DNA from 3 places in the Janibacter sp. UYMM211 genome. Region 2 is predicted to be linked to each of the others. Evidence: predicted binding sites of a transcription regulator. Region 2 holds the regulator's gene; each other region holds the start of a gene.

Region 1 (7,267 bases), on a different contig from region 2:
CCACACCCTCGCCTCGACCGTCTCGGCGACCGTCGAGGAGATCGTCGCGACCGGCCGTGTCCCCCGCGTGCCGTGGTGGGCGCCGTGGCGGGCCCTGGCTCCCGAGCACCGCACGGCCGTCCGCGAGGCGATCGAGGTCGTCGGTCTCGGCGAGCAGCGCACCCACGAGGTCTCGACCCTCTCGGGCGGCCAGCAGCGCCGGGTGCTCATCGCCCGGGCTCTCGCCGCCGGACCCGAGCTCTTCGTCCTCGACGAGCCGACCGCCGGCGTCGACGTCGGCAACCAGCGGGTGCTCGCCGCCGTGCTGCGACGCCTCGTCGAGCGGGGCGCGACCCTCGTCGTCGTCACGCACGAGCTCGACGCCCTGCGCGACCTCGTCACCCGGGCCGTCGTCGTGCGCGACGGCGCGATCGCCTACGACGGGCCACCCTCGGCGCTCGACGACCTCGGCCACGTGCACCACCACCACGACGACGAGCTCGACCACGAGCCCGACCCCTCGCTCACCGGCGAGATCATCGCCCCCAGGAGGCGTGCATGAGCGACCTGCTCTCCCTGGACTTCATGCGCAACGCGCTGCTCGCGGCGCTGCTCGTCGGCGCTGCCGCGCCGCTCGTCGGGGTCTTCCTCGTCCAGCGGCGCATGTCGCTCATCGGCGACGGCCTGGGCCACATGGCCCTGGCCGGTGTCGGGGTCGGCGTGGTCACCTCGACCTCCCCCGTGTGGACCGCGCTCGTCGTCGCCCTCGTCGCGGCGGTGCTCATCGAGCTGCTGCGCTCGTACGCGCGCACGGGCGGCGACCTCGCGCTCGCCGTGATGTTCTACGGCGGCATCGCCGCCGGCGTCGTGCTCATCGCGCGTGCGCCGGCGGGTGCCCCGGTCAACCTCAACGGCTACCTCTTCGGCGCGATCAACACGGTCTCGCGCGCCGACCTCGTCGCCTTCGCCGTGCTCTCCGCCGTCGTCGTCCTCGTGACGACGGTGCTGCGCGGCCGCTTCTTCGCCGTGGCGCAGGACGAGGAGTACGCACGGGCCGTCGGCCTGCCGGTCGTCGGCACCAACGTCCTGCTCGCCGCGCTCACCGCCCTCACCGTCGTCGTCTCGATGCGCGTCGTCGGCCTGCTGCTCATCAGCGCGCTGATGATCCTGCCCAACGCGGCCGGTCAGCAGCTCGGGCGCAGCTTCCGCGGGGCCCTGCGGTGGGCCGTCGTCATCGGCATCGGGACGAGCGTCGGCGGGGTCGTCGCGAGCTTCTACGCGGACACCCCCTCCGGTGGCACGATCGTCCTCCTGCTCATCGCGATCTTCGTCCTCGCCGCGGCCGGCGGCGCGGCGGCGCGCACCCTGCGACGGCGCCGGGCGGCTCCTGCCGGGCACCCGCACGAGCACGTGCACTGGGACGAGTGCGGCCACGAGCAGGTGCTGCACGGCGACCACGTCGACTACGTCCACGACGGGCACCGTCACGCCGCGCACGGCGACCACTGGCACGAGCACGGCGACCACGAGCACGACCACCGCGGTGACGACGCCCGCGACCACGAAGGGGCACGATGAGCACACCAGCACGCAGGCCGACCCGGCAGCGGGTCGCCGTCGCCGAGGCGCTGTCGCGCTCGCAGGCCTTCGAGTCCGCGCAGGAGCTGCACACCCGGCTGTCGACCGCCGGCGAGCGGGTGGGCCTCGCGACCGTCTACCGCGCCCTGCAGGCGATGGCCGTCGACGGCGACGTCGACGTCGTGCGCACCGACGAGGGCGAGTCCCTCTACCGCCGGTGCAGCACCGGGCACCACCACCACCTCGTGTGCCGTGAGTGCGGTCGGGCCGTCGAGGTCGAGGGGCCGACGGTGGAGCGCTGGGCCGACCGGGTCTCCGCCGAGCACGGCTTCACCCAGGTCGAGCACACGCTGGAGATCTTCGGGCGCTGCGCGGACTGCTCGCGCGGCTGACCCCTTCGCTCATCCGTCGACCGCGTCCACCGCTCCCCCGTAGCGCCGGTCGCGCCGGGCGTAGGTCTCGATCGCCTGCCACAGGTGGCGGCGGTCGTAGTCGGGCCACAGCGTGTCCTGGAAGACCATCTCGGCGTACGCGCTCTGCCACAGCAGGAAGTTGCTCGTGCGCTGCTCGCCGCTGGACCGCACGAAGAGATCGACGTCGGGCATCCCCGGCTCGGGCAGGTAGCGCGCGATGGTGCGCTCATCGATGCCGTTGCCCTTGAGCCGGCCACGACGCACGTCCTCCGCGATGCGCTGCACGGCATCGGCGATCTCGGCCCTGCCCCCGTAGTTGACGCAGAAGTACAACGTCATCGCGTCGTTGTCCTTCGTCATCTCCTGGGCGATCTCGAGCTCCTTGATGACCGAGGCCCACAGCCGTGGGCGCCGGCCGACCCAGCGCATCCGCACGCCCCACGCGTGCAGCTGGTCGCGGCGGCGCCGGATGACGTCGCGGTTGAAGCCCATGAGGAAGCGCACCTCGTCGGGCGAGCGGCGCCAGTTCTCCGTCGAGAAGGCATAGGCCGAGAGGTGGGTCACCCCGATCTCCAGCGCCCCGGCGACGACGTCGAGCAGCGCGCCCTCGCCGGCCTCGTGCCCCTTCGTGCGGGGCAGCCCGCGCTCGTTGGCCCACCGGCCGTTGCCGTCCATGACGACGGCGACGTGACCGGGCACGAGCTCGGCCGGGACCGGCGGCGCGGTGACCCCGGTGGGGTGCGCGAAGGGGGTCTCGTACCGTCTCGTCGTCATCGCGTCCTCGTCATCGGGTCGTCGAGGGCGGGCGCCCTCGGGGGCTGGGGGTGCGGTCGACCAGGCCGAGCGAGCGCACGCCCCGCTCGAGGTGCCACTGGAGGAAGGCGGCGGTCAGGCCGCTCGACTCGCGCCGCGCCGGCATCGGGGAGGCGTCGGCGTGGGCCCAGTCACCGGCGAGGAGCGAGGCCATGAGCGCCGTCGTCGCCGGCGCGGGAGCGCTCGCGCCCGGCGTGCGGCACTGCGAGCAGACCGAGCCGCCCGCGGCGATCTGGAAGGCGCGGTGCGGGCCGTCGGCGCCGCACCGGGCGCAGTCGTGCAGGCTCGGCGCCCAGCCCGCGACGGCGAGGGCGCGCAGGAGGTAGGCGTCGAGGACGAGCGAGGAGTCGTGCTCGCCGGACGTGAGGGTGCGCAGCGCCCCGCACAGCAGGTGGTACTGCTGGACGGAGACCTCGTGCTCCTCCGTGAGCCGGTCGGCGGTCTCGAGGATCGCGGCGGCCGCGGTCCAGTCCGAGTAGCGGCTGGCCAGGGTGTGGCCCCACGAGTCGACGCCGACCGCCTGGGTCACGGTGTCGAGGTTGCGACCCTCGTAGCACTGGACGTCGACGTGCATGCCCGGCTCGAGGCGGGCGCCGAAGCGGGACTTCGTGCGGCGGACCCCCTTCGCCACCGCCCGGACCTTGCCGCGACCGCGGGTGAGCATCGTGATGATGCGGTCGGCCTCGCCGAGCTTGTGCGTGCGCAGCACGACACCGGTGTCTCGGTACAGGGGCATGCGTCCATTGTCCTACGAGCCCCCGACGACGCCCGCCGCCGCGCCGCACCTCGTCGCTGGTCGAGGTGCGAGGGCGCTCAGCGCCCGAGCCTCGAGACCACCCGCACCGGGAAGGGGTCGCGCAAGCACCTCGAACACCTGTTCGAGGCACTTGCTATCCTCGTCTCGTGAGCGCGCTGCAGCCCAGCCTCTTCGACGACGCGGAGCGGCCGACCCTCGCCCCGGTCGACCCGCGCCGCACGACGCTGGACCGGGGGGCGTGGGTCGACCTGCACCCGGGCTGGGTGAGCGGGGGTGACACGGTGCTCGACGACCTCGTGCGCGAGGTCCCGTGGCACGCCGAGCGCCGCCAGATGTACGACCGCGTGCTCGACGTGCCCCGCCTGACGAAGTTCTACGGCGAGCACGAGCCGCTCCCCCACCCCCTTGTCGCGCAGGCGCGCACCGCACTCAGCGCGCACTACCGCGACGAGCTGGGCGAAGACTTCGTCACGGCGGGCCTGTGCCTCTACCGCGACGGGCGCGACTCCGTCGCCTGGCACGGCGACCGCATCGGGCGCAGCCGCGAGCAGGACACGATGGTCGCGATCATCTCCCTCGGCGCGCAGCGCGTCCTCGCCCTGCGCCCGCGCGACGGCGGCCCGTCGACCCGGCTGCCCCTCGGCCACGGCGACCTCGTCGTCATGGGCGGCTCGTGCCAGCGCACGTGGGACCACAGCGTCCCGAAGGCTGCCGCCGTGAGCGGCCCCCGGATCTCGATCCAGCTCCGCGTGCGCGGGGTGCGCTGAGCGATACGAAGGGGGCGCGACCGGATGACCGGTCACGCCCCCTTCGTCGTCGGCCGACGGGTCAGACGGTGTCGCGCTCCGCGCGGTTGACCGCCGAGAGGATCGCGCGCAGCGAGGCCTTGACGATCGACTCGTGCAGGCCGACGCCCCACAGGACGCGGTCGCCGACGGCGCACTCGACGTACGCGGCGGCGCGGGCGTCGCCACCGGCCGACAGCGCGTGCTCGTGGTAGTCGAGGACCCGCACGTCGACGCCGATGGTGCCGAGGGCGTCGGTGAAGGCGTCGATCGGGCCGTTGCCGCGGCCGTGGACGGTGATCTCGCTGCCGCCGTCGGTGAGCACGGCCTCGATCTGGTCCAGGCCGTCCTCGCTGCCCGAGATCGTCGAGCGCACGGGCGCCAGACGACCCCAGCGGATCTCGGACTCCTCGGAGTGGAGGTACTCGTCGGAGAAGATGCGCCACAGCTCGGCGCCGCTCACCTCGCCGCCCTCGGTGTCGGTCTTGCGCTGGATGACCTGGCTGAACTCGACCTGCAGACGGCGCGGGAGCTCCATGCCGCGGTCGGACTTCAGCAGGTACGCCATGCCGCCCTTGCCGGACTGGCTGTTGACGCGCACGACGGCCTCGTAGCTGCGGCCGATGTCGTGCGGGTCGATGGGCAGGTAGGGCACGCCCCAGTCGATGCCGTCGGTGTCGGTGCCCGCGGCCTTGGCGCGGCGCTCCATGTCGTCGAAGCCCTTCTTGATGGCGTCCTGGTGGGACCCGGAGAAGGCCGTGTAGACGAGGTCGCCGCCCCACGGGTGGCGCGGGTGCACCGGCAGCTGGTTGCAGTGCTCGACGGTGCGCCGGATCTCGTCCATCTGCGAGAGGTCGACCTGCGGGTCGATGCCCTGGCTGAAGAGGTTCATCCCGAGGGTGACGAGGTCGACGTTGCCCGTGCGCTCGCCGTTGCCGAAGAGGCAGCCCTCGATGCGGTCCGCGCCGGCGAGGTAGCCGAGCTCGGCGGCCGCCACCCCTTCGCCCCGGTCGTTGTGCGGGTGCAGGCTGACGACGACCGACTCGCGCCGGTCGAGGTGGCGGATCATCCACTCGATGGAGTCGGCGTAGACGTTCGGCGTGGCCATCTCGACCGTCGCCGGCAGGTTGATGATCATCTTGTGGTCCGGCGTCGGGTCGATGACGTCGATGACCTCGTTGCAGACCCGGACGGCGAACTCGAGCTCGGTGCCGGTGTAGGACTCCGGGCTGTACTCGTAGTAGACGTCGGTGTCGGGGATGGTCTCCTCGAGCTTCTTGCACAGCCGCGCGCCCTGGAGGGCGATGTCGACGATGCCGTCCTCGTCGGTGCCGAAGACGACGCGGCGCTGCAGGACCGAGGTCGAGTTGTAGAAGTGGACGATCGCCTGGCGGCTGCCGGCGATGGCGTCGAAGGTGCGCTCGACGAGCTCGTCACGGCACTGGGTGAGCACCTGGATCGTCACGTCGTCGGGGATGTGCCCGCCCTCGATGAGCATCCGGCAGAAGTCGTAGTCGGTCTGGCTCGCGCTGGGGAAACCGACCTCGATCTCCTTGTAGCCCATCTTCACGAGCAGCCGGAACATCGTCAGCTTGCGCTCGGAGTCCATCGGGTCGATGAGGGCCTGGTTGCCGTCGCGCAGGTCGACCGCGCACCAGCGCGGGGCCTTGGTCATCACGGCGTCGGGCCACGTGCGGTCCGGCAGCTCGACGCGGATCTGGTCCTGGAAGGGCAGGTACTTGTGGGTCGGCATCCCGGAGGGGGCCTGGGAGTGGATCATGTCTCTTCTCGTCTCGTCTCGGGTGGGTCGGCCGGACGCACCGAACTCCGCGACGAGGGGGGCCGTCTAGGCCTCGCCGCGGCAGAGAAGGAGGAGTCGCGCCTGCATGGCGACCACCCTAGACCCGCCTGCGCGACGCCACCCAGGGGGTCCCGTACTGCGGACAAACATGGCGAAGGGGGCCCGCCGACGAGATGTCGGCAGGCCCCCTTCGTCGTGGGTGCGGCTCAGGCTCAGCGACGCGCGAGGAGCTCCTCGGCGACCTGGACGGCGTTGAGCGCCGCGCCCTTGCGCAGGTTGTCGCCGACGACGAAGAGCACGAGGCCCTTCCCCTCGGGGGCGGCCTGGTCGGCGCGGACGCGACCGACGAAGACCTCGTCGCGGCCGGTGGCCTCGAGCGGGTTCGGGTGGTCGGTGACGACGACGCCGGGCGCGGCCTCGAGCAGCTCGAGCGCACGCTCGACGTCGATGTCGCGCTCGAACTCGGCGTGGATCGCCAGGGAGTGGCCGGTGAAGACGGGGACGCGCACGCACGTGCCGGAGACCCGCAGGTCGGGCGCGTGGAGGATCTTGCGCGACTCGTTGCGCAGCTTCTGCTCCTCGTCGGTCTCCAGCGAGCCGTCGTCGACGACCGAGCCGGCGACCGGCACGACGTTGAAGGCGACGGGCACGACGTACTTCTGCGGGGAGGGCAGCGTCAGCGCGCCGCCGTCGACGGCGAGGTCCTTCGGGTCGCCGCTGGCGTACCCGGCGCGCAGCTGGCTGTCGAGCTCGTCGAGCCCGGCACCGCCGGAGCCGGAGACGGCCTGGTAGCTCGCGACGTGGAGGCGGACGAGGCCGGCCTCCTCGTGCAGCGGGGCGAGGACCGGCATCGCGGCCATCGTCGTGCAGTTGGGGTTGGCGACGATCCCCTTCGGGATCGAGTCGAGGTCACCGGCGTTGACCTCCGAGACGACGAGCGGGACCTCGGGGTCCTTGCGCCAGGCGCTGGAGTTGTCGATGACGGTCGCACCGGCAGCGGCGACCTTGGGCGCCCACTCCTTGCTCGTCGACCCGCCGTTGGAGAAGAGGGCGATGTCGAGACCGGAGAAGTCCGCCGTCGCGGTGTCCTCCACGGTGATCTCGCCGTCCCGCCACGGCAGGGTCATCCCCGCCGAGCGGG
Region 2 (7,267 bases):
GGGGTCGGCGGCGGGGCCACGGGCGGCGCCTGCACCGGAGCCTCTGCGTGCCGCCGGGCGAAGGGTGTGCCCTCGTCCTGCGGCGTGGTGTCGTCCTGCTTCTCGGCGACCACCCCACGGGTGAGGCGACCCGCGACGAGGCCGAGGACGGCCGCGCCGGCGAGGAAGGCGCCCGGGCGGCGGCGTGCGTAGCTCGTGAGCTCGGCGACGACGTCACCGGGCTCGCGGGCCTCGAGCCAGTCCGCCGCGGTGCGGGTGCGCTGAGCCGCCTGTCGGGCGAGGTCGCCGCCGACGCCGGAGTCGGCGTGATCGGCCATCCCGCCGAGGTCGTCGGCGAGGGTGCGCAACCCGCCCGCAGCTCGGCTCTGCTGGTCCGACCCCTGGCTGCTCAGCTCGGAGCGCACCTGGTGGTAGAGGTCGCGGATCTGCTGCTGGGTCTCCTGGGCGACGTGCTGGGCCTCGTCCTTCGCGGTCGCGGCGACCTGCTGGGTGCCCTCCCGGGCGTCTCCGGCGACGGAGGCGGCCTCGTCCTTGGCGACGGACGCCGTGCCGGCGCCTGCGCTGCCCGGGGTCGAGCGGTCCTGGTCGTACGGTCCTGCGGTCATCTGCAGTCCCCTCTTCGGTGAGTGGTGCAACGGGCGCAGACCCGGGCGCTGGCGACGCTGCCGGCCTGCCTGACCTTGTGGACGCTAGTGACCTCCGGCGAGCGGGGGCCGCGAGCGCACTACAGCCTTCGGGGTGGTATCTCGGGCTCTGACCTGGGCGGACGCCCCGCAGGGGACGGTCAGGTCCTCGCGCGACGCCCGCGGCCGCGGGGGGCGGATACTGGTGCGGTGAGCACCCCCGAGACCTTCCGCGAGATCGCCGACGTGCTGAGCCGCGGGCCGGCGCTGGCCCTCACCGGCGCGGGGATGTCGACCGACTCGGGGATCCCCGACTACCGCGGTCCGGACGGCACGCGCCGGGTGACGCCGATGCACCTGTCGGAGTTCATCGGCAGCAGCGCCGCCCGGCGGCGCTACTGGGCGCGCAGCTACGTGGGGTGGCGCCGCTTCAGCGCAGCCCTGCCCAACCGCGCCCACGAGCTCGTCACGCACCTGCAGGAGCGCGGTCAGGTCGGCGCCGTCATCACCCAGAACGTCGACGGCCTGCACCAGGCGGCCGGCAGCACCGGTGTCGTCGAGCTGCACGGGAGCCTGGCCGAGGTGGTCTGCCTCGCGTGCGGCGCCCGGGAGGCCCGGGCCGCGCTCGACGAGCGGATGGCGCAGCGCAACCCCGGCTTCGACGCGGACAGCGACGAGATCCGACCCGACGGCGACGTGCGCCTCGAGGAGGTCGAGGTCGAGACCTTCGAGGCGCCGCTCTGCCTCGTGTGCGGGTCGGACATGCTCAAGCCCGACGTCGTCTTCTTCGGCGGCTCGGTCGACAAGCCGCTCGTCGAGCACTGCTTCGCGCTCACGGAGGCGGCGCCGAGCCTGCTCGTGCTCGGGTCGAGCCTGCAGGTGATGTCCGGCCTGCGCTTCGTGCGGCGGGCCGCCAAGCTCGGCACGCCGGTCGTCATCATCACGAGGGGACGCACGCGCGGTGACGACCTCGCGACCCACCGGGTCGACGGCTCGCTCGACACGAGCCTGGACGCGCTGGTCCGCGCCAGCGCACAGGTCGGCTGACCGCCCCGCCACGCTGGACGGGCCCGCCCCGTGCAGGGGCGGGCCCGTCCGGCCGGGGCGGCGCGCCAGGCTCAGATGCGGCGCAGGACCGCGGTGACCTTGCCGAGGATCGTCGCGTGGTCGCCGTCGATCGGCTCGAAGGCGGGGTTGTGGGGGAGCAGCCACACCTTGCCGTCACGTCGCTTGAAGGTCTTGACCGTCGCCTCGTCGTCGAGCATCGCCGCGACGATGTCGCCGTTGTCGGCCGTCGGCTGCTGGCGCACGACGACCCAGTCGCCGTCGCAGATCGCGGCCTCGATCATCGAGTCGCCGACGACGCGCAGGAGGAAGAGGGAGCCCTCGCCGACGACCTGCTTCGGCAGCGGGAAGACCTCCTCGACGCTCTCCTCGGCGACGATCGGCACGCCCGCGGCGATCTGGCCGAGCACCGGCACGTACGTGGCGGCGGGGTGGGCGTCGCCGCTGCCCGTCGCGTCGGGGTCGTGGGGGCTGGCGCCACCGCGGTAGCCGGCGATGTCGTGGGTCTGCGCGTCGCCCTCGGGGGAGCGGGGCGCCTCGGGCGAGACGACCTCGATGGCGCGGGGCCGGTTGGGGTCACGGCGCAGGTAGCCCTTGCGCTCGAGCGCGGTCAGCTGGTGGGCCACCGAGCTCGGGCTCGTCAGCCCGACCGCGTCGCCGATCTCGCGCAGGCTCGGCGGGTAGCCCCGCGTCGCGACCGCGCTGCGGATCACCTCGAGGACCTTGACCTGCCGGGCGGTCAGCCCCTCGCCGTTGTCCCGCACCGGCAACGTGCGGATGTTGTCCTCGCTCATCGCGCCCCTCGCTGTCTCGCTCGCGCCGCGACCCGTGAGGGGGCGGCTGGTGGCCTGCTCCTGCGGGGGAGGACAGCGTTGTCGGTGCTCGCTGGTTGTCTCTCCCGTGTGGCCGACGGTAGTGCTCGGCCCGGTCTAGATCAAACACATGTTCGAGCGTGTCTTGTTCTCGCTCGAACACCTGTGCTAGACATCGTGCAGACGCCTCGTCGAACACCGGTTCGACCAGACGACCAGGAGGAGACCATGAGCGCACTCACCGTCCAGGCCCCGCAGCACGCTGCCCGGCCCTCGGCGCTGCGCGACCCGCGCCGGGCCGAGCGCCACCTCGTGTCCGTGCCGACGGGGACCGACGTCCCCACCGAGCTGCGGGTGACCCGTCGGGGTCGCCTCGCGCTCACGACGATCGCCGTCGCGGCGCTGCTCGCGCTCGGCACCGGCATCGCGACCGCGGGCGGCGAGGCCGCGGCGGCCACGACCGTCACCGTCGAGCAGGGGCAGACCCTCAGCGACGTCGCCGCCCGCCAGATGCCCGGCGTGCCCACGAGCGCGGCCGTCTCGGCCATCCGCTCGGAGAACGCGCTGAGCACCCCCTTCGTCCACGCCGGCCAGGAGCTCGTCATCCCGACGCGCTGACCGTCACGACGGATCACCAGACCACCCGGGTCCCTCGACCCGACCCGGGCGATAGCGACGGCCGCACCTCCACCGGGTGCGGCCGTCGTGCTGTCCCCGCCGGCTGTCGACAGGGCCTCGCACCGGCGTGTCGCCCGGTATCCCGGGCCTTCTCGCCCGGGGGCTTGCCGGGTCTTGCGTGCGTGGTGGTGGGCGTGATGAAATGGCACTACATCTAGTGGTTACACCGATGTCATTCGTCCACATGTAGTGCACATGTACGACGATGTTGTCCACCGGTTGTCGACAGATGTCCACAGCAGAACCGCCCTGATCCACACCCCGGTCCACAGCCGGCGACCCGCCTCGTGCAAGTCAGCCGGTGCCCGACCTGTGCCACCGTGCCCGAGAGGAGAGCATCGTGCACTGCCCCTTCTGCCGTCACACCGACTCTCGCGTCATCGACTCGCGCACGGCTGACGACGGGTCCTCGATCCGTCGTCGTCGGCAGTGCCCCGAGTGCAACCGGCGCTTCACCACGCTCGAGAGCGCGAGCCTGAGCGTGACGAAGCGCTCGGGGGCGGCGGAGCCCTTCAGCCGGGCCAAGGTCCTCGTCGGCGTCCGCAAGGCCTGCCAGGGCCGACCGGTCACCGAGGACCAGCTGGCCCTGCTCGCCCAGCGCGTCGAGGAGGCCGTGCGGGCGCAGGGCAGCGCCGAGATCGACGCCCACGAGATCGGGATGGCGATCCTCGGCCCGCTGCGCGAGCTCGACGAGGTCGCCTACCTGCGCTTCGCGAGCGTCTACCAGGCCTTCGACTCGCTCGAGGACTTCGAGGCCGCCATCACCCTGCTGCGCGCCGAGCACACCGCTCTCGCGCAGGACGCCCCCTAGACCCCCGGGTACCGGCACGCGATCGGGCTGTCGGTACCCGGTGACACGCTTGATGCGAGGTCTTCCCTTGCACGCCGCCCGCACCACACAGCACCACATGAGCAGCACCACCTGCAGACCCGCACCACCGAGAGAGGGACCATGACCGAGACCGCCGGCAAGCCCAGCACCCGTCGATCCGCGAAGAACCGCGGCATCACGGTCGAGCGCATCTACACCACCGAGGGCGTCCACCCCTACGACGAGGTGACCTGGGAGAAGCGCGACGTCGTCCAGCAGAACTGGAAGACCGGCGCGACGATCTTCGAGCAGCGCGGGGTCGAGTTCCCCGACTTCTGGTCGGCCAACGCGAGCACCATCGTCACGACGAAGTACTTCCGCGGCGCCGTCGGCACGCCCGAGCGCGAGCAGGGTCTCAAGCAGCTCATCGACCGCGTCGTGCTCACCTACGTCAAGGCGGGCAAGGACCACGGCTACTTCGCGACCCCGGTCGACGCCGAGATCTTCGAGCACGAGCTGACCTACGCCCTGCTCCACCAAGTCTTCAGCTTCAACTCCCCGGTGTGGTTCAACGTCGGCACGAAGAGCCCCCAGCAGGTCTCGGCGTGCTTCATCCTCTCCGTCGACGACTCGATGGACTCGATCCTCAACTGGTACAAGGAAGAGGGCTTCATCTTCAAGGGCGGCTCCGGCGCCGGCCTCAACCTCTCCCGCATCCGGTCCAGCAAGGAGCTGCTCTCCTCCGGCGGCACCGCCTCCGGCCCCGTGAGCTTCATGCGCGGTGCCGACGCGTCGGCGGGCACCATCAAGTCCGGTGGCGCCACGCGTCGCGCGGCGAAGATGGTCGTCCTCGACGTCGACCACCCGGACATTGAGGAGTTCGTCGAGACCAAGGCCCGCGAGGAGGACAAGATCCGGGCCCTGCGCGACGCGGGCTTCGACATGGACCTCGGCGGCGCCGACATCGTCTCGGTCCAGTACCAGAACGCGAACAACTCGGTGCGCGTCAGCGACGAGTTCATGCGTGCGGTCGAGGACGGCACCGACTTCGGGCTCACCTCCCGCAAGGACGGCTCGGTCATCTCCACCGTCGACGCCCGTGAGCTCATGGGCAAGATCGCCAAGGCCGCGTGGGAGTGCGCCGACCCGGGCATCCAGTACGACGACACGATCAACGACTGGCACACCAACCCCGAGACGGGCCGGATCACCGCGTCCAACCCGTGCAGCGAGTACATGTCGCTCGACAACTCCAGCTGCAACCTCGCCTCGCTCAACCTGCTGAAGTTCCTGCGCGACGACGACACCTTCGACGTCGCGACCTTCCAGAAGGTCGCCGAGCTCGTCATCACCGCGATGGACATCTCCATCTGCTTCGCGGACTTCCCGACCGAGCCGATCGGCGAGACGACCCGTGACTACCGTCAGCTGGGCATCGGCTACGCCAACCTCGGTGCGCTGCTCATGGCGACCGGCCACGGCTACGACTCCGACGGCGGCCGCGCCCTCGCCGCGTCGATCACCTCGCTGCTCACCGGTGCCGCCTACAAGCGCTCCGCCGAGCTCGCCGCGGTCGTCGGCCCCTACGCCGGTTACGCCCGCAACGCCGACGCCCACAAGCGCGTCATGCGCAAGCACCAGGCGGCCAACGACCAGGTCCGCACGCTGCACACGATGGACAAGGACATCCACGCGGCCGCGACGAAGGCGTGGGACGCCGTCATCACGCTCGGCGAGAAGAACGGCTACCGCAACGCGCAGGCCTCGGTCCTCGCGCCCACCGGCACCATCGGCTTCATGATGGACTGCGACACCACCGGCATCGAGCCGGACTTCTCGCTCGTGAAGTTCAAGAAGCTCGTCGGCGGCGGCTCGATGCAGATCGTCAACCTCACCATCCCGCGCGCGCTGAAGAAGCTCGGCTACGCGCAGGAGACCGTCGAGGCGATCGTCGAGTACATCGCCGACAAGGGCCACGTCATCGACGCCCCCGGCCTGAAGACCGAGCACTACGAGGTCTTCGACACCGCGATGGGTGCGCGCTCGATCAGCCCGATGGGTCACGTGCGGATGATGGCGGCGACCCAGCCCTTCCTCTCCGGCGCGATCAGCAAGACGGTCAACCTGCCGGAGGACGCGACCGTCGAGGAGATCGAGGACGTCTACATCCAGGGCTGGAAGCTCGGGCTCAAGGCGCTCGCGGTCTACCGCGACAACTGCAAGGTCGGCCAGCCGCTCTCCGACGGCGGCTCGACCGCCAAGGACGCGAAGGACGCCAAGGACGCGAAGACCGAGGCCGCGGAGCCGGAGAAGGTCGTCGAGTACCGCCCGCTGCGTCGTCGTCTGCCCAAGCGCCGCACCTCGCAGACCACGTCCTTCGCCGTCGGCGGGGCCGAGGGCTACCTCACGTCGGGCACGTACGACGACGGCGAGCTCGGCGAGATCTTCCTCAAGTTCGGCAAGCAGGGCTCGACCCTCGCCGGTCTCATGGACGCCTTCTCCATCGCGATCTCCATCGCGCTGCAGCACGGCGTGCCGCTCGAGACCTACGTCGAGAAGTTCACCAACCTGCGCTTCGAGCCGGCCGGCATGACCGACGACCCGGACGTGCGGATGGCGCAGTCGATCATGGACTACGTCTTCCGTCGCCTCGCGCTGGACTACCTCGACTTCGAGACCCGCTCCTTCATGGGCATCCATACCGCCGAGGAGCGCGCCCGCCAGCTCGAGACGGGGTCCTACGCGGCCGCGCCGAACGAGGACGACGAGGACCTCGAGGACGAGCTGGAGACCTACAGCCAGTCCGCCGCCCCGTCCTCGAAGAAGGCCGACGCCCCGGTCGAGGAGCACGCGGCCGAGGTCACCTCGGGCGCTGGCGCCGCCTCCGCCCGTGAGGTCAGCGGCCAGATCCACAGCTCGGCCGAGCTGCTGGAGAAGTTCCAGGGCAAGACCGCCGACGCGCCGATGTGCATGACCTGCGGGACGAAGATGCGCCCCGCCGGCTCCTGCTACGTCTGCGAGGGCTGCGGCTCCACCAGCGGCTGCAGCTGATCACGAGTTGCGCACGACGGGCCCCGGCCGCAGCGATGCTGCGGCCGGGGCCCCGCGCTTTCCGCAGACATGCGCCGGGGGAGTGCTCCCCCGACATGACGACAACCCCGAGATACCGGGGCAGATCGCGGGTCGTCGCCGAAACGACACGAGATCGGTGCGCCTCGCACCCATCCGGCGCAGGTAGCCTTCGCCGCACAAGACACACCACCTGACAAGGGGAGCAC
Region 3 (7,267 bases), 250 kb from region 2:
TGCTGCTCGCGACCGGCATCCTCATGCCGACGAGGAAGAACGGCGACGGGGGCGGCACGACGAGCCGGCGGGTGCACCGCTGGCGCGACCGGGCGATGGGTGTCGACGGGCAGCGCGGCGGCACGGGGGCCCTCGTCGGTCTGGCCGTCGCCGCGGCCGCGATCGAGGCGGCGTCGATGATCCCCTACCTCGCCGGCATCGGGATCGTCACGAGCGCGCCCGTCGGCGCGGCCGAGCGGGCGCTCGTGCTCGCCGGGTACTGCGTCGTCATGGTGCTCCCGGCGCTGCTCCTGCTCGGTCTGCGGCTGGGGCTCGGGCGACGTCTCGAGCCGGTGCTGCGGCGCGTGGCCGCGTGGATGGAGCGCACGTCCGGCGAGACCGTGGCCTGGGTGCTCGCGATCGTCGGGCTGCTGATCCTGAGCAACGCGGGCGACGCGGGGCTCCCCGGGTGGATGCCCTTCGGCTAGCGCCGGCGGCGTCGCTCGTTCCACAGGACGACGGCCGTGAGGATCGAGCTCGCGAGGAGGGCGGCCTTGGGCAGCTGGGTCCACAGCGACCACGTCGAGTAGTCGTAGCCCCGGCGACCGGGTGCGACCCAGAGCTCGCGCCGGTCACCGGTCTCGACGCGGCCGTCCCCGCGGCAGGCGACCCACCAGCCCGTGCGGGTCCGGCCGTCGTCGTCGGTCCACCTGACGTCCACGCGGTCACCGACGTCGTTCTTCGCGCACCGGTCGGTGTTCGCCGTGACGTGGGTGACCGTCACCTCGCGCCGGTCGGTGAGACCGAGCGCGTGGTGCCGCCAGTCCCCCATGAAGACCATCATCCCGAGCCCCACGACGACGAAGAGCCCGACCATCCACCGGGTCATCTGCCACCACGTGCGCCAGAGGCGCCGGGCGAAGGGGGGTCGCCCCGGGGACCCGGTCTGCGTCACCGGCCGCTCTCGGCCAGGGCCTCGGCGAGGTCCTTCGCGGTGCGCAGGGTCGCGACGGCGGACGTCGGGGTGGCCCCGGCCAGACCGCACGTCGGGGTGACGACGACGCCGGCGAGGCTCGCCGTCGTCAGACCGATCCGCCCCCAGGCCCCGGTGAGCCGGTCGTGGGCGCTGCGCCAGTCGGCGCCGACCCGCACCGCTCCTGCCCACAGGTGCGCTCCCCCTTCGACGGCCGCGGCGAGCTGCTCCCAGCGCGAGCCGTCGAGGAGGGTCGTGTCGAGCGAGAGCCCGTCGGCACCGGCCTCGTGAAGGAGCGCGACGGGGACCTCTGCGGCGCAGCAGTGGACGACGGTGCGGTGGTCGCCGGCGGCGTCGAGGACGACGCGAAGGGAGTCGCGCACCTCCGAGCGGTCGACGGCACGCAGCCGCCCGTACCCGGACTGCGTCGGCAGCCGCCCCTCGAGCACCGCGGGCACCGCGGGCTCGTCGACCTGGACGACCAGGTCGGCGCCGGGGAGGAGCCGGGCGACCTCGGCGACGTGCGTGCGCAGGCCCTCGGCGAGCGACTCGGTGAGGTCGCGACGCGCGCCGTGGTCGCTGACGACGCGCTCGCCACGGGTGAGCTCGAGGGTGGCGGCGAGGGTCCACGGACCGCTGACCTGGAGCTTGAGCGGGCCCTGCCAGCCGTCGTAGGCCTCGGCGAGCTCGTCGAGGTCGTGGCGCAGGTAGGCCGCGGCCCGGCCCTCGTCGCGGCCGGGGCGGTCGACGAGCCGCCAGCCGAAGGGCTGGGTCTCGACGTGCAAGCCCTCGAGGAGCGATGCCGCGCGGCCGATCATCTCGGCCCCGACCCCGCGGCCGGGGAGCTCGGGCAGGTGGGGCACGCCGTCGCCGAGGAGGTCGTGCACGGTCCGGACGGCCTCGCGGGGGCTCTCGCCCGGCCAGCTGCCGACGCCGCTCACCCGGGTCGTCATGGGCAGGTCGGGGCTCGTCGAGGTCACGCCGGGCATCATCGCACCGGCGTCGCTCCCAGGGTGAGCCGCAGCCGCACGGTGTCGCCGACGCCCACCCCCTCGGCGCGCTGGACCGCGACCTTGATGGGCACGTAGTAGCCGCCCTCACGGGGGAAGAGCGAGGTGGTGAAGTCGGTGTCCCCCACCCGGCCCGACACCGGGATGCACCCCCAGCCGTAGGTGAGGTCTCGCGCGACGTCGGCCACCTCCTGCGCCTGCCCGGCCGGCATCACCGCGAAGACGTAGGGCGCCGGCCCCCGCCACTCGACGACCTCCGCCTCGAAGTCCATGTCCACCCCGCCATCGTGGCACCACCCCCCGTCAGCCTTGTGAGGGCTGATGGTCGAGGGGGGCGCAACTGGTGGTCGAGGTGCGAGGGCTGCCAGGCCCGAGCCTCGAGACCACGGGGCCGTCGGTGGTCGAGGTGCGAGGGCCGCCAGGCCCGAGCCTCGAGGCCACCCGACAGCTGGAGGTCGAGGTGACGCGCCATCGGCGGTCGAGGCGCGAGGGCCGCCAGGCCCGGAGCCTCGAAACCCTTGCTGACCGTTCACCGACAAAGACCTGGCCTGTCGAACACCTGTTCGATAGCATGGGGTCATGGCGACGATGCCGCAGCTCCTGGACCCGGGCACCCCGGGCCAGAGCCGCGTGCCAGCCCTGCTCGACCAGGCCCACGCCGTCATCGACAGCCTGCAAGAGGCGATCGCCGCCGATCAGCGGACCGCCGGGCGGGCGCTGCGTGCTGATCTCGTCGAGGTCGAACGCCTGGCCCGACGCGTCGAAGCCGCCCGGCTACGCCTCGTCGCCCGCGCCGACACCATGCGGGTCGCCGAGCGCACCGGGCACACCGACACCGGAGCCTGGGTCGCCCAGAGCACCAACAGCGACCGTCGTCCCGCCTCACGCGACGTCCGACTCGCCACCGCGCTCACCGCACCCAGTACCATAGAGCCCGACCCCGGGTGCGACTCCCCCACCCTGACCCTTGTCGGCGCCGACGCCACCACCACGGCACCCGCACAGCCGCAGGCTGAGCTCGCGCAGACCGCCGCTGCCCTCGACGACGGGCGGATCAGCGCCGACCACGCCCGCGTCATCACCACCGCGATGGCAGACCTGCCCGAAGGGCTCACCCAGGAGCAGCGCCACACCTGTGAGGCCGAGCTCCTCCTCCTCGCGGTCAACCGGGCACCGGCCAAGCTACGGATCGCCGCACGCCGCGTCCTCGAAGCCGTCGAACCCGACGAGGACGTCGTCGACGCCCACGAGGACGAAATCCTTGCCGCGCAAGAGGCGCACGCCCGCGACGAGTCGGCCTTCTGGATCCGCGACAACCACGACGGCACCATGACCGGGCACTTCACCGTCCCCTGGGCCGCCGGTGCCATCCTTGGCAAGGTCATCGACGCGATGACCGCACCCCGACGCCGCACCCAGCCCGGCTCGGACACCGTGATCACCGAGCCCAGCGACCTCGCCCGCCTCACCGGCGACACCCGCGTCGACGAGCTCGACTGGCAGCACCGCCGCGGCCTGGCCTTCGCCGACCTCCTCACCCGCATCCCCACCGACCACCTCTCCCGCAAGGTCGCCGCCACCCTCCTGGTCACCACCCGACTCGACGACCTCACCGGCCAGCTCCACCGAGCCGGGAGCACCGACGCCGGCGACCACCTCGACGCCGGCACCATCCGCCGCATGGCCTGCGCCGCCGGGATCATCCCCGTCGTCCTCGGCGGACCCTCACAACCTCTCGACCTCGCCCGCCAGAAGCGCCTCTTCACCGAAGCCCAAGCCCTCGCCCTGTCCCTGCGCTACGACACCTGCGCCGCCCACGGGTGCGAACGCCCCTTCGCGTGGACCGAGATCCACCACCTCTTCGCCTGGCGAGACGGCGGCCAGACCGACCTGCTCAACGCCATCCCCCTGTGCGGCTACCACCACCGCATGATCGACGGACCCGACTGGCAGCACACCACCCACCGCGCACCCGACGACACCGCGACGATCCACTTCCACCGGCGCACGTAGAAGGACGCACGCGGTGATGACGCGGCGGCGGTCCCGGAGGGGGTGTGCGCGGTCAGCGGGCGGTGGACGCGATGGTCGCCGAGCCGACGACACGAGTGCCCTCGTAGAGCACGACCGACTGGCCCGGCGCGATGCCGCGCACGGCCTCGTCGAGGTCCACGACGAGGCGAGGGCCAGAGCCGTCTCCGTCCTCAAGGCGAGGGCCGGAGCCGTCTCCGCCCTCGAGGCGGGCGCGGGCCGGGATCTCCTCTCCGTGGGCGCGCAGCTGCGCACCGACTCGCACCTCGCCGGTCGGCGCGGGACCGCACCAGCGCGGCTGGGTGCCGACGACCTGGCGCACGCCGAGCAGGTCGGAGGTGCCGATGAAGACGCGGTTGCTCGAGGCGTCGACCCGGGTGACGAAGCGCGGCTCGCCGTCGAGGCTGCTGCGCTCGAGGCCGAGCCCCCGTCGCTGACCGACGGTGAAGCCGTAGGCGCCCGTGTGGGCGCCGACGACCTCGCCCGAGCGCTCGTCGACGACCTCGCCGGGCCGCTCCCCGAGCCGGCCCGCGAGCCAGCCGCGGGTGTCGCCGTCGCTGATGAAGCAGATGTCGTGGCTGTCGGGCTTGCGGGCGACGGAGAAGCCTCGCTCTTGCGCCTCCTCGCGCACCTGCGGCTTCGTCGAGCGCCCGAGCGGGAAGAAGGAGCGGGCCAGCTGCTCGGCGTCGAGGACCCCGAGGACGTAGCTCTGGTCCTTGGCCGGGTCGACGGCGCGGTGCAGCTCGCGGCCTGCTTGACCCTGCTCGACCTGCGCGTAGTGCCCCGTCGCGACGGCGTCGAAGCCGAGGGCGAGCGCCTTGTCGAGGAGCGCGGCGAACTTGATCTTCTCGTTGCACCGCAGGCAGGGGTTGGGCGTGCGCCCGGCCTCGTACTCGGCGACGAAGTCGTCCATGACGTCGCGCTGGAAGGCCCCGGCCATGTCCCACACGTAGAAGGGGATGCCGAGCCGGTCAGCCACCCGGCGGGCGTCGCCGGAGTCCTCGATCGTGCAGCACCCGCGCGCGCCCTCGCGCAGCGTCGCGGCGCTGCGCGACAGCGCGAGGTGGACGCCGACGACGTCGTGGCCCTCGTCGAGCATCCGGGCGGCGGCGACGGCGGAGTCCACCCCACCGCTCATGGCGGCGACGACACGCATGGCGATCAGGCAGCGCCGCTGGCGCGGCGGGCACGGTCGACGGCGTCGGGCAGCGCGGAGAGCGCGGCGTCGACGTCGGCCTCGGTCGAGGTCCACCCGAGCGAGACGCGCAGCGAGCCGCGGGTCTCCTCCTCGCTGCGGCCCATGGCGAGCAGCACGTGGCTGGGCTGCGGCACGCCGGCCTGGCAGGCCGAGCCGGTCGAGACCTCGACGCCGGCGGCGTCGAGCAGGTACAGCAACGAGTCGCCGTCGCAGCCGGGGATGGTGATGTGGGCGTTGCCGGGCAGACGACGGGTGATGTCGCCGACCTCCCAGCAGCCGGAGACGCGGATGCTCGGGTCGATCTCGCGGGCGCGGGTGAGGAAGCGGTCGCGCAGCGCGGCGACCCGGGCGGCCTCGGTCTCGATCTCGCCGACCGCCTCGGTGAGGGCGGCGGCGAGGCCGGCGATGCCCGCGACGGCGACCGTGCCGCTGCGCAGCGAGCGCTCCTGGCCCCCGCCGTGGCTCGTCGGGACGAGCCGGGCGTCGCGCCGGGCGAGCAGCACACCCACCCCGGTCGGCCCGCCGAACTTGTGCCCGCTCACGGCGAGCGTGTCCGCCTCGACCGCGGCGAAGTCGACGGGCAGGTGGCCCGCGACCTGCACCGCGTCGGTGTGGAAGGGGATGGCGTGCTCGTGGCACAGCCGGGCCATCGCGGCGACGTCCTGGACCGTGCCGACCTCGTTGTTGGCCCACATGACGCTGACGACGGCGACAGAGGCCGGGTCCTCCTCGACGGCGGCGCGCACGGCGTCGACCTCGATCGTGCCGCACTCCCCCGGCTCGACGAAGGCCAGCCGCGCCCCGGAGGTGTCGGCGAGGTGGGTCGCCGCGTCGAGCACCGCGTGGTGCTCCATCCCGGACAGCACGACGCGGTCGCGGGCGGGGTCGGCCTGGCGCGCGGCGAGGTAGGAGCCGAGCAGGGCGATGTTGTCGGACTCGGTGCCGCCGGAGGTGAAGATCACCTCGGACGGACGGGCACCGAGGGCGTCGGCGACCGCCTCGCGCGACTCCTCGAGGACGCGCCGGGCCGCGCGGCCGGCGGAGTGCAGGCTCGAGGGGTTGCCGACGCGAGCCATCTGCGCGAGGACGGCGTCCCGGGCGACCGGGCGGATCGGGGTGGTCGCCGCGTGGTCGAGGTAGGTGCTCATCGCCGTCGAGTCTAGGCCGCCCACCTGTGGGGACGGCCCGCCCGTCCCGCCGGGGCGGATCCCCCTTCGCCCTCGGTCAGGCGGCGATGACGCCGGTGCCCAGGAGGACGAAGAGGACGAGGGCGAGCCCGATCCGGTAGATGACGAAGGGGCGGAAGGTGTGGGTGGAGATGTAGCGCAGCAGCCAGGCGATGACCGCGTAGCCGATGACGAAGGAGATGACCGTCGCGACGGCGATCGGGCCCCACGCCGGCTCGACCGGCTCGTCCGCGATGTCGAAGAGCTGCTGGAAGCCCGAGAGCAGCACCGCGGGGATCGCGAGGAGGAAGGAGTAGCGGGCGGCGGCCTCACGGGTGTAGCCCATGAAGAGACCACCGGCGATCGTGCCGCCCGAGCGCGAGACGCCCGGGACGAGCGCCAGCGCCTGCCACAGGCCGTAGTACAGGCCGTGCCGGACGGTCAGCTGCTCGAGCTGGCGGTCCTGCTTCGCCCGGCGGTCGGCGACGTCGATGACGAGCGCGAAGACGAGCAGCATCGTCGCGGTGATCCACAGGTTGCGCGCCGGACCGGTGATGACGTCCTTGAGCGCGATGCCGAGCAGGCCGATGGGGATCGAGCCGAGGATGACCATCCACCCCAGGCGCGCCTGCGGGTCGCTGTGCGGGAGCTTGCCCGCGACGGCGAGGCACCACGACCGGATGATCCCGGCGATGTCCTTGCGGAAGTAGACGAGGACCGCCGCCTCCGTGCCGAGCTGGGTGATCGCCGTGAAGGCCGAGCCCGGGTCCTCGCCGAAGAAGCGCCCGACGATCGACTGGTGCGCGCTCGAGCTGATGGGCAGGAACTCGGTGAGCCCCTGCACGACGCCGAGGACGATCGCCTGCAGCCAGTCCATGTGTGGTGCTCCTGTGGGGTGGGGACGGTTCGA

Evidence for each region. The regulator LexA, encoded in region 2, represses DNA repair genes until DNA is damaged. The targets are predictions, from matches to a motif close to TCGAACANNTGTTCGA.
Region 1: a site for LexA is predicted at 3,650-3,665, ahead of ABIB53_RS09025 (alpha-ketoglutarate-dependent dioxygenase AlkB). Genes of this name have one in related genera too.
Region 3: a site for LexA is predicted at 2,514-2,529, ahead of ABIB53_RS02385 (HNH endonuclease signature motif containing protein). Genes of this name have one in related genera too.

The regions. Positions count from the first base shown of each region.
Region 1 covers NZ_JBEPOY010000002.1:815,147-822,413, reverse strand. Annotated here, with positions in the region: gene ABIB53_RS09050 (metal ABC transporter ATP-binding protein) at 1-541, shown strand, start outside; gene ABIB53_RS09045 (metal ABC transporter permease) at 538-1,557, shown strand; gene ABIB53_RS09040 (Fur family transcriptional regulator) at 1,554-1,949, shown strand; gene ABIB53_RS09035 (isoprenyl transferase) at 1,959-2,744, opposite strand; gene recO (DNA repair protein RecO) at 2,755-3,519, opposite strand; gene ABIB53_RS09025 (alpha-ketoglutarate-dependent dioxygenase AlkB) at 3,687-4,307, shown strand; gene leuA (2-isopropylmalate synthase) at 4,369-6,105, opposite strand; gene ABIB53_RS09015 (aspartate-semialdehyde dehydrogenase) at 6,339-7,267, opposite strand, start outside.
Region 2 covers NZ_JBEPOY010000001.1:276,195-283,461, reverse strand. Annotated here, with positions in the region: gene ABIB53_RS01270 (hypothetical protein) at 1-605, opposite strand, end outside; gene ABIB53_RS01265 (NAD-dependent protein deacetylase) at 834-1,670, shown strand; gene lexA (transcriptional repressor LexA) at 1,742-2,482, opposite strand; gene ABIB53_RS01255 (LysM peptidoglycan-binding domain-containing protein) at 2,729-3,118, shown strand; gene nrdR (transcriptional regulator NrdR) at 3,519-3,989, shown strand; gene ABIB53_RS01245 (vitamin B12-dependent ribonucleotide reductase) at 4,131-7,040, shown strand.
Region 3 covers NZ_JBEPOY010000001.1:522,411-529,677, forward strand. Annotated here, with positions in the region: gene ABIB53_RS02365 (GAP family protein) at 1-467, shown strand, start outside; gene ABIB53_RS02370 (hypothetical protein) at 464-934, opposite strand; gene ABIB53_RS02375 (uroporphyrinogen decarboxylase/cobalamine-independent methonine synthase family protein) at 931-1,932, opposite strand; gene ABIB53_RS02380 (DUF1905 domain-containing protein) at 1,941-2,234, opposite strand; gene ABIB53_RS02385 (HNH endonuclease signature motif containing protein) at 2,542-3,975, shown strand; gene mnmA (tRNA 2-thiouridine(34) synthase MnmA) at 4,028-5,149, opposite strand; gene ABIB53_RS02395 (cysteine desulfurase family protein) at 5,155-6,339, opposite strand; gene ABIB53_RS02400 (undecaprenyl-diphosphate phosphatase) at 6,416-7,234, opposite strand.